One region of the Mesorhizobium sp. WSM4832 genome, then DNA from elsewhere that is predicted to be linked to it. Evidence: riboswitches for the same ligand, from Rfam matches in the RefSeq annotation. Region 1 holds a riboswitch; each other region holds the start of a gene.
The links. A riboswitch is a leader RNA that binds a small molecule or an ion and turns the genes downstream of it on or off. The one in region 1 is predicted to bind thiamine pyrophosphate.
Positions count from the first base shown of each region.

Region 2: another riboswitch for thiamine pyrophosphate. It lies ahead of AC0L2L_RS14645 (YkoF family thiamine/hydroxymethylpyrimidine-binding protein); the one in region 1 lies ahead of thiB (thiamine ABC transporter substrate binding subunit).
Region 3: another riboswitch for thiamine pyrophosphate. It lies ahead of thiC (phosphomethylpyrimidine synthase ThiC); the one in region 1 lies ahead of thiB (thiamine ABC transporter substrate binding subunit).

Region 1 covers NZ_JBVVQH010000032.1:28,738-33,752, reverse strand. The annotation lists gene AC0L2L_RS31520 (ABC-F family ATP-binding cassette domain-containing protein) at 1-1,309, opposite strand, end outside; gene AC0L2L_RS31515 (thiamine diphosphokinase) at 1,311-1,955, opposite strand; TPP riboswitch at 2,092-2,197, shown strand; gene thiB (thiamine ABC transporter substrate binding subunit) at 2,250-3,251, shown strand; gene thiP (thiamine/thiamine pyrophosphate ABC transporter permease) at 3,494-5,015, shown strand, end outside.
Region 2 covers NZ_JBVVQH010000009.1:67,586-72,600, forward strand. The annotation lists gene AC0L2L_RS14625 (porin) at 131-631, shown strand; gene AC0L2L_RS14630 (porin) at 650-1,153, shown strand; gene AC0L2L_RS14635 (hypothetical protein) at 1,169-1,378, opposite strand; gene AC0L2L_RS14640 (hypothetical protein) at 1,642-1,989, opposite strand; TPP riboswitch at 2,208-2,320, shown strand; gene AC0L2L_RS14645 (YkoF family thiamine/hydroxymethylpyrimidine-binding protein) at 2,311-2,919, shown strand; gene AC0L2L_RS14650 (ABC transporter permease) at 3,034-3,897, shown strand; gene AC0L2L_RS14655 (ABC transporter ATP-binding protein) at 3,894-4,664, shown strand; gene AC0L2L_RS14660 (ABC transporter substrate-binding protein) at 4,666-5,015, shown strand, end outside.
Region 3 covers NZ_JBVVQH010000020.1:131,711-136,725, reverse strand. The annotation lists gene thiO (glycine oxidase ThiO) at 1-548, opposite strand, end outside; gene thiC (phosphomethylpyrimidine synthase ThiC) at 552-2,387, opposite strand; TPP riboswitch at 2,492-2,608, opposite strand; gene AC0L2L_RS25425 (acyltransferase family protein) at 2,675-4,648, opposite strand.

The sequences.
Region 1 (5,015 bases):
TGTCGAGATCGTTGGTCGGCTCGTCGAGCACCAGGAGGTTGGCGGGCCTTGCAAGAACGCGGGCCAGCAGCAGCCGCGCGCGCTCGCCGCCGGAAAGCTCGCGCACCGGCGTGCGCGCCTGCTCCGGCTTGAACAGGAAATCCTTCATGTAGGAAACGACATGGCGCTGCTCGCCATTGATGACGAGGTTCTCGCCGCGTCCGTCGGTGAGATATTGCGCCAGCGTCTCCGCCGGATCAACCGCTTCGCGCTTCTGGTCGAGCGTGGCGATTTCCAGATTGGTGCCGAGCCGGATCGAGCCGGCATCGGGCTTCATCTCGCCGGTCAGCATCTTCAACAGCGTTGTCTTGCCGGCGCCGTTCGGTCCGACCAGGCCGACGCGATCACCGCGCTGGATGCGGGTCGAGAAGCCCTTGACCACGGTGAGGTCGCCAAAGCTCTTCTCGATGTTTTTCGCCTCGATCACCAGCTTGCCGGATTCGGCGGCGTCGCTCGCCACCATGGTCGCCGTGCCTTCGGCGCCGCGATGGCCGCGGAAGCGCTGGCGCATGGATTGCAATTCGCCGAGGCGACGCATGTTGCGCTTACGCCTTGCGGTCACGCCATAGCGCAGCCAGTGCTCCTCGCGCACGATCTGGCGGCCGAGCTTGTGTTGCTCGCGCTCTTCCTCTTCCAGCACTTGGTCGCGCCATTCCTCGAAATGCGCGAAGCCCTTGTCGAGCCGCCGCGTCTGGCCGCGGTCCAGCCAGACCGTGCCCCGCGTGACGCGTTCGAGAAAGCGGCGGTCGTGCGAGATCAGAATGACCGCCGACGAGGTGCGGGCAAGCTCTTCTTCCAGCCATTCGATCACGGAAAGATCGAGATGATTGGTCGGTTCGTCGAGCAGAAGGATATCGGGCTCCGGCGCCATGACCCTGGCAAGCGCTGCGCGGCGCGCCTCGCCGCCGGAAAGGTCGTTCGGCCGCTCCTCGCCGGTGAGGCCGAGATGCTCCATCAGATAGGTGGCGCGATGCGGATCGTCGGCCGGGCCGAGGCCGGCTTCGACATAGGCGCGGACGGTCGCGAAGCCATCCATGTCCGGCATCTGCGGCAGATAGCGGACCGTGGCTGAAGGCTGGCGGAACACCTCGCCGTCCTGCGGCTCGATCATGCCTGCGGCGATCTTGAGAAGCGTCGACTTGCCCGAGCCATTGCGGCCGACCAGCGCGATCTTCTCGCCGGCGGATGCGCTGAGCGCCGCGCCATCGAGCAGCGGGGTGCCGCCGAAGGTCAGTTTAATGCCGTCGAGATTGAGGAGTGGCGGCGCCATGTCAACTTTCTGGAAGAGGATAGGGGTGGGCCAGAAGCAGCGCCCGGCCGCGCTCCAGCGCGATGCCAAGCTGCCCTTCGACCTCGTTTGATATAGTGAGCGAGGAGCCGAACGCCACCTCGACGCGGTCGAGCGGCCATTTGGCGCCGGTAACGGTCAGGCCGGACAGGTCGGAGAAGCCGAGCACCGAAAACAGCGTACCGTCATCATAGTCGAAGCTGGCCTTGCCAGGCAGGACGGGAACGCCCTCCTGCGCGCCGCTGGTCAGCAGCACCCGCGTGCCGGCCGCAGCCAAGCGCAGGGCTAGCGTCAGATGCAGGAAGGCATGGTCGGCGCGCTTGCCGCCGAAGGCGCCGGCCAGCACCAGGCTGGTGGCGCCGCGCTGAAGCGCTTCCGCGACGGCGAGCTCGCCGTCGGTCATGTCCTTCTCGGCCGGAAAGACTTTTCGCGGCACGGCGGCCAGATTCTTTGGCAGGTTCGCCGGTACCGAGTCGAAATCGCCGACCCAGAGCTCCGGTACCAGGCCAAGCATGCGGGCATGGCCGATGCCGGCATCGGCGGCGATGATGCGCGACGCTTCGATCTGGCGTTCGAGCCGGGGCGTGCGGATGAGGTCGCCGCCAAGCAGGATGGTGAATGTGCCCATGGCCGTCGCCCTTACCAGCCCGCCGGGCGAAACGGAAGCCGCGTAGCGCCGCACGTCGCGTCCAAGGTCCCGCTCGAACATTAGCTGCCGGGCAAACTTCCGCTTGCGCGCCGCTTCGGCGCGGCCTATCTGTCGAAACGCTCTAACGGGGTGCCGGACGTGATCCGGCTGAGAGGCAACCAAGCCAACCCGCTGAACCTGATCCGGTTTGTACCGGCGGAGGGATTAGACGTTTCGGACCATCCGGCGCCTCAATTCCTTGTCACTCGAACGAAGGAGGCGCCGATGCGCGCGATGCTGTCCCATCTCATTCTCGCAACCGGTCTTGTTTCGCTTCTGGCAGGCGTTGCGCCTGCCGCTGCGAAGGACAAGCTCACCGTCTATACCTATGAAAGCTTCACCGCCGACTGGGGTCCCGGACCGGCCATCGAGAAAGAGTTCGAGGCCGAATGCGGCTGCGATCTCGAATTCGTCTCGGTCGCCGACGGCGTCGCCTTGCTCAACCGCGTCAAGCTGGAAGGCGCCGGCACCAAGGCCAATGTCGTGCTCGGCCTCGACACCAATCTGACCGCCGATGCCAAGGCGAGCGGTCTGTTTGCGCCGCATGGCGACGTGTCCGGCATCAATGTGCCCGGCGGCTGGAGCGACGACACTTTCGTGCCCTTCGACTACGGCTATTTCGCCGTCGTCTATGACACGCAGAAGCTGAAGACGCCGCCGAAGAGCCTGAAGGACCTGGTGGAAGGCAGCGGCACGGACAAGATCGTCATCCAGGATCCGCGCACCTCGACGCCCGGCCTCGGCCTGCTCCTGTGGGTGAAGTCGGTCTATGGCGACAAGGCGCCGGAAGCCTGGGCCAAGCTCAAGCCGAAGGTGCTGACGGTGACGCCGGGCTGGAGCGAGGCCTACGGCCTGTTCACCAAGGGAGAGGCGCCGATGGTGCTGTCCTACACCACTTCGCCGGCCTACCACATGGTGGCCGAGAACACCGTGCGCTATCAGGCTGCATCCTTCGAGGAAGGCGAATACCTGCAGATCGAGGTCGCAGGCATCACCACGACCGGCGCGAAGAACCCGCTGGCGCAAAAGTTCATCGCATTCATGACCGGGCCGAAATTCCAGGACGTCATTCCGGAAACCAACTGGATGTTCCCGGCCGGCAAGACCGACAAGCCGCTCAACCCGGCCTTCGACAAGCTGGTGAAGCCGACCAAGACCTTGCTGTTCAGCCCGCAAGAAGTCGCGGCCAACCGCAAGGCCTGGGTGGATGAGTGGCTGGCGGTGATGGGCAAGTAGGTTCGCTATTCCTTTGAAGTTCGCGCCAAGCCACCCCCCTCTGTCCTGCCGGACATCTCCCCCTCAAGGGGGGAGATTGGCAGCTTTGGCGCCCTGCTCAATCCTGCAGCTTTGGAGATTGGCGAAGGCCGGCGTGACGTCTGATCTCCCCCTTAGAGGGGGAGATGTCCGGCAGGACAGAGGGGGGCGCGAAGGAACGCGGCGTCCGCTGAATTCCACCAAGGTGCAACGTGCTACCCGCCGTGCACCCTGACTCCCGCGTCACCGCCGGCATCATCGCCCTTGCGGCCGTAGCCGTGCTGATCGGTGGCGCCTTCATCGGCCTCGCCGTCGAAGGCGCGCATGATCTCTCCGGCGCTGCCGCCGCCTTCGACGGCTACCTCTTGCGCGTCGCCCGCTTCACGCTGTGGCAGGCGCTGCTGTCGACACTGCTGTCGGTCGCGCCGGCGCTGCTGGTGGCACGGGCTTTGTCGAGACATCCGGCTTTTGCCGGCCGTCGCCTTATCCTGCAGCTTTTCACCGTGCCGCTGGCGCTGCCGGCCATCGTCGCCGCGCTCGGTATCCTGGCGCTCTATGGACGGGCCGGGTACTTTGCCAGCATCTTCGCCGAGCTTGGCGGCGCAGAGTGGCCGGGGATCTACGGCCTCTCCGGCATCCTCGTCGCGCATGTCTTCTTCAACCTGCCCTTGGCCACGCGCCTGTTCCTCGAGGCGCTGGGCACCATTCCTGCCGACCAGTGGCGGCTGGCGAGCCAGCTTGGCATGGGTGCCCGGCCAGCGTTCCGGCTGATCGAATGGCCGGTGCTGCGCGCGGCCATGCCGGGGGTTGCCGGGCTGGTCTTCATGCTCTGCATCACGTCCTTCACCATCGTGCTGACGCTGGGCGGCGGTCCGGCCGCGACGACGCTGGAGGTCGCCATCTACCAGGCGCTGCGCTTCGATTTCGATCCCGCGCGCGCCGTGGTGCTGACGCTGCTGCAGATCGCCCTGACCTTCGTCGTGGTCATCGTGCTCACGCGGCTTGGCGCCAACACGGTCGGGGACGCCAATCTGCCGGTGGCGCCGCGCCGCTATCTTTCGGCGGGCCGGATGGAGGGCGTGCTGAACGCCGGCCTCATCGCGCTTGCCCTGCTGTTCGTCGCCGGACCGATGGCGGCGACCGTGTTTTCAGGCCTGGAGGCCGATCTCGGCCGGTTGGCGGGTGAAGAGGCGGTGCGCCGGGCCGCCACCACCAGCGCGGGCCTCGCGTTCCTCGCGGCGCTGCTCGGCGTGGCGCTGTCGCTGGCGCTGATTGCGGCGCGGCGCGCGCTGGCCCTGCGGCGCCGGACAGGTGGCGCCATGAGCCTGCTCGAACACGCCACCGACACCGGCGCCGGTTTCGTGCTCGTCGTGCCGCCGATCGTGCTTGGGGCGGGCTGGTTCCTGGCCTTGCGCAACGTCACCGATGTCTTTGCCATCGCGCCGATCATGGTCGTCGCCGTCAACGCGGTAATGGCGATGCCCTTTGCCATCCGCGCCATTCGCCCTGCCTATGACGCGGCCAGCGAACGCCATGAGCGGCTTTGCCTGGCGCTCGGCATATCCGGCTGGACCCGGCTCAGCCTGATCGACTGGCCGTCGCTCAGGCGGCCTTTAGCCACCGGCTTCGCCTTCGCCATGGCGCTGTCGCTCGGCGATCTCGGCGTGATCGCGCTGTTCGGCAGCGATTCCGTGCAGACCTTGCCCTACCTGCTGCTCGCGCGCATGGGCAGCTACCGGACAGCCG
Region 2 (5,015 bases), on a different contig from region 1:
CACGCGCTCTTTTAGTCAAATAGCCCCAGTAAAAGTCGGTCTTCGGTCTGACTGCCCCGTTGACATCGGCACTCGTCCAATGTGCCTTTCGTGTTAAGGCTTTCTTAACGTCAAGCTTGGGGATTGGGTTATGCGGGGCATCGACCGTTTCATTTTATTTGCGTTTCTGGCTGCGGCAGGCGGCTTTGCGACACAGGCTTCAGCGGCGGTCGACTATGTGCGCGCTTGTGACGCCTTCGGCACGCAATACTATTACAGCCCAGGCACCAATACCTGCATCAACGCCAACACCGGCGAGACCCGGCTTGTGACGGATGATGACAAGGTGGTTGCAGGCAAGACCGCGCTGGCGAGCAAGGTCGACGACATCGATGGTCGGGTCCAGCGCGCCTTCGAAGGTGCCTCTGTGGCCTCGTCGCTCACCAGCCCGGACCTAGTGCAGGGCGAGCATTTCGGCGTGCGCGTCAACTGGGGCAATGCCGGCCAAGCCAACGCCATGGGCGTCACCGGCGCGGCGGTGCTGGGCGAGAGCTTCCTTCCCGGCGGCAGCGGACGGCTGACCGGCGCCGCGGGCGTAGCGTTCTCCGGTAAGACGGTCGGCGGCAATGCCGGCCTGCAGCTCACCTGGTAGCGTGGCCGGGGGCCAATCATGTTCAAATATCTTTTTGCGGCCGTCGCGGTAGCCTTGTGTGGCCTGTCCTTGCCTGCGGCAGCTGCGCAGCCGGTCGAATATGTCCGGGCATGCGACATGTACGGCACCAACTACTACTACAGCCCGGGCACCAACACCTGCATCAACGCCGACACGGGCATGACCAGGCGGCAGGTCGATGACGGCAATGGCGGCGAGATGACCGAGGTCGGCAAAACGGCTTTGGCTGCCCACGTCGACGACATCGATAACCGCATCACCCGGGCTTTCGAAAACGCCTCGATCTCGGCCGCGCTCGCCGCGCCCGATCTTGTCCAGGGCGAGCATTTCGGCCTTCGTATCAACTGGGGCAACGCCGGCGACGCCAACGCTTTCGGCATCACAGGTGCGGCGGTGCTGAGCGAGGGCTTCAACCATGGCGGCCGGCTGACCGGCACGCTCGGCATCGCCTTCGCCGGCAGCCAGGTCGGCGGCAATGCAGGGCTGCAGTTCAGCTGGTAGGCGAGGCCCGGACCGCTACCGCCGCCCTTGTTTTCCGGCGTATCGCGCGACCGCGCAAAGGAAGGCCAGCGCGGCTGTATCGCAGGCAGCCCGCGACGGCGACGGACCCTTGGCGAAAAGGACCGCATCGGCGATTGGGATCGTCAGGCCATGCCTCCTGGCGAATGAGGTGACTTCGTAGGGCTGATCGTCGAGCTTAATGCCGATGTCGATTTGCTGGTCCATCAAAACGAGTTCCTCCCTGGTATACGGCTTTACCCTCCTTCGCCTGAGAGGAATTAACCACCGGCCGCTCGCCTGCGTCCACCAATTGGCGATTGTGTGAAACGATGCATTTTTCGAGGGGTGGCCCAAGGGTTGCAGAGACCTGTCGGCGGCGGCCGTCCCGGGATGACGGCCGCACCGGAGAGGTGCTGTCCTGCCGCGTTCGGTCCTGTCTTTCTTTGCGGCGAAGAGCGGGCTTCCGGCGAAGAGCGGGGACAGGCGCCTCACTCCCACGCATCGCTCGACCTGGCAAACCGCACGCCGGCAGCGAGCATCGCGCTTTCGCATTCGCTGATCAGCCGGAGATTGCGCAAATACCGCGCCACCGTCTCCGGCAGCCAGGCGGCGCAGGCTTCGACATAGGCGCGGCCATGCACCAGCGTGCCGGTCGAAAGCCTGTCCTCCTTCTCGGCGACTACCTTCAGATATTGCCGGATGAAGCGGATGTCGTCGGCGATATCCTGGCTGGCCATGCGCCAGGCGCCGGCAAGGCGCTCGCGCTCGGCAAGCGGCAGTGGCGACAGCAAAGGGCGGGAGAGGTCGGCAAAAGCGGCGTGGTTCGCGGTGTCCAAGCAAATCCCCTCAAAGGAAGGGAAGTATCGTACTTTATGTACGAAACACAATCAAGCGAGATTCGTACAATTTGAACGATAGGAGTTGAAAGCAGTTATAAGAAGTCTGCGAAAATCTTGTAACGCAGCCATCTCCCCCTAGGGGGAGATGACACTTCCTGGCCTGATTGCGCGGCAAAAAAACCTCTTTCCCGCCGCTACAAACAGTGCTTTAACCCGACCATCCACAGGGGTGCTCCGTACGGTCGGGGCTGAGATGGGGGCGGCAAGCCTCCGGACCCTAAAGCTGATCTGGATAATACCAGCGGAGCGAGGCGGGCTATGTTTTCCGGCGCACAGATTTCCCTTTATCCCATGACCGACGATTTCGTCGGCGTCATCCTCGGCGCGCTCGGCGCGCTCGATCCTTACCGTGACAGGCTCAGGATCGAGACCGACGACATCTCGACGCTGCTGGTCGGGCGGCCCGAAGTCCTGTTTGCGGCCATGCGCGACCTGTTCGTGGCGGCGGCGGGAAGCGGCAAGCACTGCGTGCTGTCGGCCGCGGTCTCGCGCGGCTGTCCCGGCGAGCCGGACGATCCGATCTGCCGCTCCGACGAGATCGGCGGCCCGGCGATCCCACTTGACGAACGCAAGCTCGCCGCGCTCAGCGCAGTGAACGCGACGCCTTCGACCAACCAGCCGGTGGTGGCGCAATTCTCGCTCTACGTGATGGGCACCGGCGACCACATGGACGAGATCTACGGCTGCATCGATTTCCTGAAACAGTCCGGCGTCTTCGAGCGCTCGAAGAATTTCTGCACCAAGCTGCGCGGCGATGCCGGCGCGGTGTTCGCCACGCTCAACGAAGCCTTCTGCCGCTTCGGCCCCGGCGCGGGGCACGTGACGCTCGACATCACCATCTCGGCGAACAGCCCGACCGCGGTTTGAGCGCAAGTTCAAGCTGTCGAGGAGAGTGTCGTGGCTGTTTGGTTCGACCCATTGCGTGGGGGAGAGAATCCTACATCTGATCACATCCCGGAAGAGGGATGGGAATCGTCGGCCATTGGCGAAAGCGGGCGCGACAGCCAATCTCCCCCACAAGGGGGGAGATCAGCCGTCGCGTCGGCCTTCGCCAAAGCCGCGCCCGCCGCCCTGGCTTTCATCTTGCTGCTCCTCGCCTGGGAGCTCTACGCCCGCCTCGGCGGCGTCGCTCCCTCCGTGCTGCCGGCGCCGTCCCGCGTGCTGGCGCAGGCATGGGAGAACCGCGCGGCACTGGCCGAAAACACGCTCCCCACCATCCGAGCCACGCTGGCCGGCTTCGCCTGTTCGTTGCTTGCCGCCTTCATCCTCTCCGCGCTGGTCGACTTCCTGCCGCGCTTGCGCCGCGCGCTGTTCCCGCTGCTGATTGCCAGCCAGACCTTGCCGCTGGTGGCGATCGCGCCGCTGGTGGTGCTGTGGTTCGGCTTCGGGCTCTTGCCAAAAATCCTGCTTGTCGCCTTGGTCACTTTCTTCCCGATGATGGTGGCGCTGGTCGAGGGCTATGCGTCGACCGAAAAAGAGATTGCCCAGATGCTCGCCGCCATGGGAGCGGGGCGCTGGCGCATTTTCTGGGCCGCGCGGCTGCCTTCGGCGCTGCCCTATTTCTTCGCCGGTCTGCGCATCTCCATCACCTATGCGGTGGTCGGCGCGATCTTCGCCGAATATGCCGGTGCCGCGAAGGGGCTGGGCATCTACATGCTCAGCGCCAAGAACAATTTTCGGCCCGACCTGGTGCTTGCCGCGGTCGCCGTCAGCTCGGTTCTGACGCTGGCGCTGTTCGGCCTGGCGGTGCTCGTCCAGCGGCTCGCCATGCCCTGGGAAAATGCAGGGAGCGAGACGGCAGGGAGCGAAGGCAAGTCCGATCCTGACGCAGGGGGCCGGCCATGACCCGGCTCGAGCTCCGCGATGTCCGCAAAAGCTTCGGCGCGCTCGAGGTTCTGGCAGGCGTTTCGCTCGATGTCGGCGCGGGCGAGTTCGTCTCGATCCTCGGGCCTTCCGGCGCCGGCAAATCGACGCTGTTCCAACTGCTCACCGGCGCGCTCAAGGGCGAGGGCTCGATGCGCTTCGACGGCGCGCCGCTCGATGGCGCCCGCTTCGCCTTCATGCCGCAGCGCGACGCGCTGATGCCGTGGCGGCGCGTCATCGACAACGCGACGCTGGCCCTGGAAGTGCAGGGCATGAAGCGCCGGGCGGCGCGTGAGCGCGTGGCGCCGTTGTTCGCCGAGTTCGGCCTCGCCGGCTTCGAGCGCGCCTGGCCGGCCGAGCTTTCCGGCGGCATGCGCCAGCGCGCCGCACTTCTGCGCACCGTGGTGCAGCAGCGCGAGATGCTGCTGCTCGACGAGCCGTTCGGCGCGCTCGATGCGCTCACCCGCGCGGCCATGCAGCGCTGGCTCGAAGGCATGTGGCAGAGCCATCGCTGGACGGCGCTGCTGATCACCCATGACGTGCGCGAGGCGGTGCTTCTGTCCGACCGCATCTATGTGCTTTCGGCGCGCCCCGCGCGCGTGGTCCGCGAAGTGGCGGTGCCGCTGCCGCGCCCGCGCACCGAAAGCGCGGCGCTCGCCCGCGAGGCGGCCGCGATCGAGGCCGGCATCCTCGACACGCTGCTTGGGCAGCCGCCGATCCGAGTTCCCGATCATCCGATGGAGAATTGAAATGACTGACCTGACCCGCCGCCAGGCGCTATTCCTGGCCGCCGGCCTGCCATTTGCCGGGGCCATCACATGTGCCGGGGCCACCACTAGTGCCCGGGCCGCCGCGCAGAAAATCACCGTCGCGCTGGACTGGACCGCCAACACCAACCATGTCGGCCTTTTCGTCGCCCGCGACAAAGGCTTTTACCGCGACGCGGGTTTGGAGGTTGAAATCCTGCCCTATGGCGACACCGGATCGGGCACGCTGGTCGCCAACCGTGTCGCCGATTTCGGCATTTCCGGTTCGCTCGGCCTATTCACGCAAAAGAGCGCCGGTGCCGACTTGAAGGCCGTCTACGCCGTCGTCCAGTC
Region 3 (5,015 bases), on a different contig from region 1:
TCGTCCGCCGCGATCCCCCGGCAGTCGACCTCGCATTCGAAACCGGGAAGGCCTTGGCCGTCGATTGCGAAACGGAAGTCGACGCCCATCGCGACGAGCTTGTCATGAAGCGCCGTCATCACCCGGCGCGGGTCGAGATGCGCTTCGCCAGGGAAGAACAGGCCCCGCTTGAAACGGCCGGCGAGGTCGGGCTCCAGCTTTGCGATGTCCTCCTCGCCCAGCCAGCGATGGCCCGAGGTGCGGCTGGCGAAGCGGTCGAGCTCGCCCACATCGCGCGGCGGCGCGACGACGAGCGTTCCCGCCCGCGTCGCCTGGCCGGGCAGAACGGCATCCCACCAGTCGGCGGCGCCGCGTCCGAGATCCAGCACCTGTTGCTCGGCGCTCTCGCGCTCGCACCATGGCGCTAACATGCCGCCTGCAGACCATGACGCATTGCCGCCCATCTGGCTCCGAATTTCAGCAACCGTGACGGACGCACCCCGCGCGGCTAATTCATGGGCGACGGTGAGGCCTGCCACACCGGCGCCTTTGACAAGGACGCGGCGCATGGCTCAGCGCGTCTCCTGCGCCAAAGCGTGGTCTTCCGCCCCGGGCGTTTCGACCGGCATATAGAGATCGCCACCCGCGCGATATTTCTCCGCCATGGCCGCCATGCCTTCCTTCTGCGCCTCGGCGCGGATGTCATGGGAGATGCGCATGGAGCAAAATTTCGGCCCGCACATCGAGCAGAAATGCGCCACCTTGTGCGCTTCCTTGGGCAAGGTCTGGTCGTGGAACGAGCGCGCCGTTTCGGGATCGAGCGAAAGGTTGAACTGGTCCTCCCAGCGGAACTCGAAGCGCGCGCGGGAAAGGGCGTCATCCCTGACTTTCGCCGCCGGATGCCCCTTCGCCAGGTCGGCGGCATGCGCCGCGATCTTATAGGTGATCACGCCGGTCTTGACGTCGTTGCGATCGGGAAGGCCGAGATGTTCCTTGGGCGTGACGTAGCAAAGCATGGCGGTGCCGAACCAGCCGATCATGGCGGCGCCAATGCCAGAGGTGATGTGATCATAACCCGGCGCAATGTCGGTCGTCAGTGGTCCAAGCGTATAGAACGGCGCCTCGCCGCAGACGGCGAGTTGTTTGTCCATGTTCTGCTTGATCTTGTGCATCGGCACGTGGCCGGGGCCCTCGATCATCACCTGGCAATCCTTGGCCCAGGCGATCCGCGTCAGCTCGCCGAGCGTCTCCAGCTCTGCGAATTGCGCCGCGTCATTAGCGTCGGCAATCGAGCCGGGACGAAGACCGTCACCAAGCGAGAAGGACACGTCATAGGCTCTGGCGATGTCGCAGATTTCCGCGAAATGCTCGTAGAGGAAGCTCTCGCGGTGATGGTGCAGGCACCATTTGGCCATGATCGATCCACCGCGCGAGACGATGCCCGTGACCCTGTCGACGGTCAGCGGGATGTAATGCAGCCGCACGCCGGCGTGGATGGTGAAATAGTCGACACCCTGTTCGGCCTGTTCGATCAGTGTGTCGCGGTAGACCTCCCAGGTCAGGTCCTCCGCGATGCCGCCGACCTTTTCGAGCGCCTGGTAGAGCGGCACCGTGCCGATCGGCATCGGCGCATTGCGGACGATCCAATCGCGGATGTTGTGGATGTTGCGGCCGGTCGACAGGTCCATCACAGTATCGGCACCCCAGCGGATCGCCCAGACCATCTTTTCGACCTCTTCGGCCATCGACGATGTGACCGCCGAATTGCCGATATTGGCGTTGATCTTGACCAGGAAATTGCGGCCGATGATCATCGGCTCGCTCTCGGGATGATTGATGTTGGCGGGAATGATTGCGCGCCCTCGAGCCACCTCATCGCGCACGAATTCGGGCGTGACGAAGTCGGGGATCGCCGCGCCAAAGGCCTCGCCGTCGCGCTCAAGCTTGCTGCGCAGGACCTCGCGGCCGAGGTTCTCGCGGATGGCGACGAACTCCATTTCGGGCGTGATGATGCCCGCGCGCGCATAGGCAAGCTGGGTGACCGCCTTGCCCTGCTTGGCCCTGAGCGGCCGGTTGCGAATGGGAAATTCCGGCGTCAGGCGCTCACCCGTCGCGAACCCATTGTCCTCCGGCCGCACGTGGCGGCCGTCATAGGCCTCGACATCGCCGCGCGCCATGATCCATTCGTGGCGAAGCCGGGCAAGACCGTTTTCGATGCTGGTTTCGACTGTCGGGTCGGTATAGGGGCCGGACGGATCGTAGACGATGACGGGCGGCTCGCCGGCCGTTGGATGGACGGAGATTTCGCGCATCGGCACCCTGATCTGCGGGTGGATTGCACCGGGCTTGTGGATTTTCCGCGAGGCGGGCAGTGGTCCCGTCGAAACGGCGGGGGTGAGGGCATTCATCTTGAGGCTCCTTTGCTCATTGCATTGGAGACCCAGTTCTGTGCCGGAAGGATGAAAAGACGCTTCTGTTGACCTGCCGAAACAGGACCTCGGGCGTGAACTCCCGCAAAGCGCTTGCACCGTCCCTACGCCAGTATGAACTGGATCAGGTTCAACGGGTCACTGCGCCGCGATAGCCAGCAGTATCTCAGCCCCTTGCCGGGACTCCCCTGGTGAATGCCTTAGGTTGGACAGGTGGGCCCTATCTTGTCAAGCGAAGTGAAGGAATCGCAGGGCTCGAACTCGGGTTAACGCTCTTCGCTGTTTTGGCTTGGTTGATTCATATCCTTGGCTGGCGAAGAGATGACCTTAGCGAAAATGGGGGCGAGGATATGCCGGCTCGCCCGCGAAAGGTGGATCGCGTCAAGGTAGAAGACGTCTTCACCTGATTTCAGCGGGCACTTATCCTGCCCACACAAAGCTGGGACTATGGGGACGAATTGTACGGTTCGTGGCAGCAGATCCGTGACGATTTGATTGTTCTGCCAAGATCTCTCGGCCGGCATGGTGGAGCACGGCGCATCGCCATTCATGAAGTCCGCACGGATAAGGCAAGTCAGCACATCGGTGGGCGGTTCTGGGGCTGGCCCAACCACAGCGGTCTTGATGCCACGGGTCGCCAGTGCGGCCGCGGTCTCTTTAATGGCGGACGTGAAGTTCGCTTTGGAAGCCTCCTGCGAAGGCCAGCTTCCATCCTTCGAAAGGAAGCTGCCTCCACGCCCCGAGTAGGTGTTCCAGCGGCCTGCCAGGATCACGAGTGTGACGTTGCGATCGGCAAGCACCGATTGGAGCGCGGACGAATTGAAGGCCGGGCAATCCGCTGTCAATGGACTGGCGGGAAGCATCGTCATGTTGGGGAAAGGAGCGCACCCCGCTTTTGTAATCTGTCTGACGCGCACGCCTGTGGTCCGGGCGGCCTCGCTTAAAGAAGGGGCAAGATGGGCAGCCTGAGAATCGCCCCACAAAACGATCGTCGGAGCGATATTGCCGGAGCCGAGGAGGCATTCGCCCGTTTTGGGGATGAGCCGGCCACGCTCGAGGCAGGAAGATACTTCGAACTTGGCCCTTTCCGCTCTCAGTGCTTGAACAGACGGGCCGCCGTCAGGGCCCCGACTGGGGAAGCCGGAGCTGTTGATGATGGCCAGAGACAGACAGCACACCGCAGCCGTTGCGCCGGCGGTCGGTACCAGCCACGTCCAACCTGTAGCTCTCCGGCGGAACGGGCGCTCGACAAAGCGCCATGAGAGCGCTGAGACGAGCAGCGCGGCCATTACGATAGCGACACGTTCGGAGACGAGCAATTCGCGATTTTGATAGATGCCAGCAAAGACCAGCAACGGCCAGTGCCAGAGGTAGAGCGAATAGGAAGTCAGGCCGATGAAGCCGGCAGGGCCGATCGACAGCGCTTTTGAGACGATTGTTTCGCGGTGAAAGCCGGCGGCGATGATGAGCGCCGCTCCAATGCAGGGAGCAAGCGCGTGGAGGCCAGCAAATGGCGTATCCTGATCGATCAGCAAAAGTGAAGCCGTGATGAGCGCCAGACCCGAGGCAGCGAGGAGTTCCGCAATCGTTTGGTTTGGCTTCATTGCCTTAGCCACAGGCAGCGCGATCAGCCCGCCCGCAAGCAGTTCCCAAGCGCGCGTCGGAAGCATGTAGAATACAAAGGGCGGGTCGCTCTGGAGCCAGTGCTGAGCGGCGTAGATGGACATGACGAATAGCGTTGCGACAATGATTGACGCCCAAGGTCTCAGCCATCGCATCATGAGTATGACTGCCAAAGGCCACAGCAAGTAAAACTGCTCCTCGACGGCCAGCGACCATGTGTGCAGCAGCGGGAGCGAGTTCGCGGCTTCAGTAAAATAGTTGGTGCTGCGGTAAAAAAAGAAGTTGCTGGACGAAATCGCGGCGGCGATGGCGCTGTTGCCGAACCCAATGAACTCTCCCGGCGGCAACACAAACCACGCCATCGCAAAACAGGCGGCGAGCATCGCGAAGAGGGCCGGGAAAATCCGTCGAGCGCGGCGGTGATAGAAGTCCAGCAGCGAGAATTCGCCTCTCTCGGTCCGCTCGATGATGTCGGACGTTATCAGGAAGCCGGAGATCACAAAGAAGATGTCGACCCCGACGAACCCGCCGCTGACCGCTGAAAAGCCAGCATGATACAGGACAACAGTAACAACGGCGACGGCCCGTAGACCGGTGATGTCCGCTCTGTACTTCATGTCGCTGATGTCGTCCTCAAAACGTCCCGAGAAACGCTTTTTTCATGTTCGTTATTCTCCGTAAAATCGATTGTTTCGATGAGCGCATCTACGATATGAATGCGGACCATCAAATGCGGTTAAGAACCGGGCCCATGCAAATCGCGCAACGCGGAATCACGCTCGATCAAACTGACAGGCAGTGGTTTCGCTGGAGGGCAAACGCATCTTGTCACCGACCACCGCTGTGTGGCTGGTGGCCACACTAAACCCATTGATGATCAACACTGCCAATCGTCATCAAGCCGACTTACGCGAAATGCATCGCGACATTCCGGATCGCCTGGCTCAAAAGCTCGCCACTGTGACAGCGCCGGGCTCCTGGCAG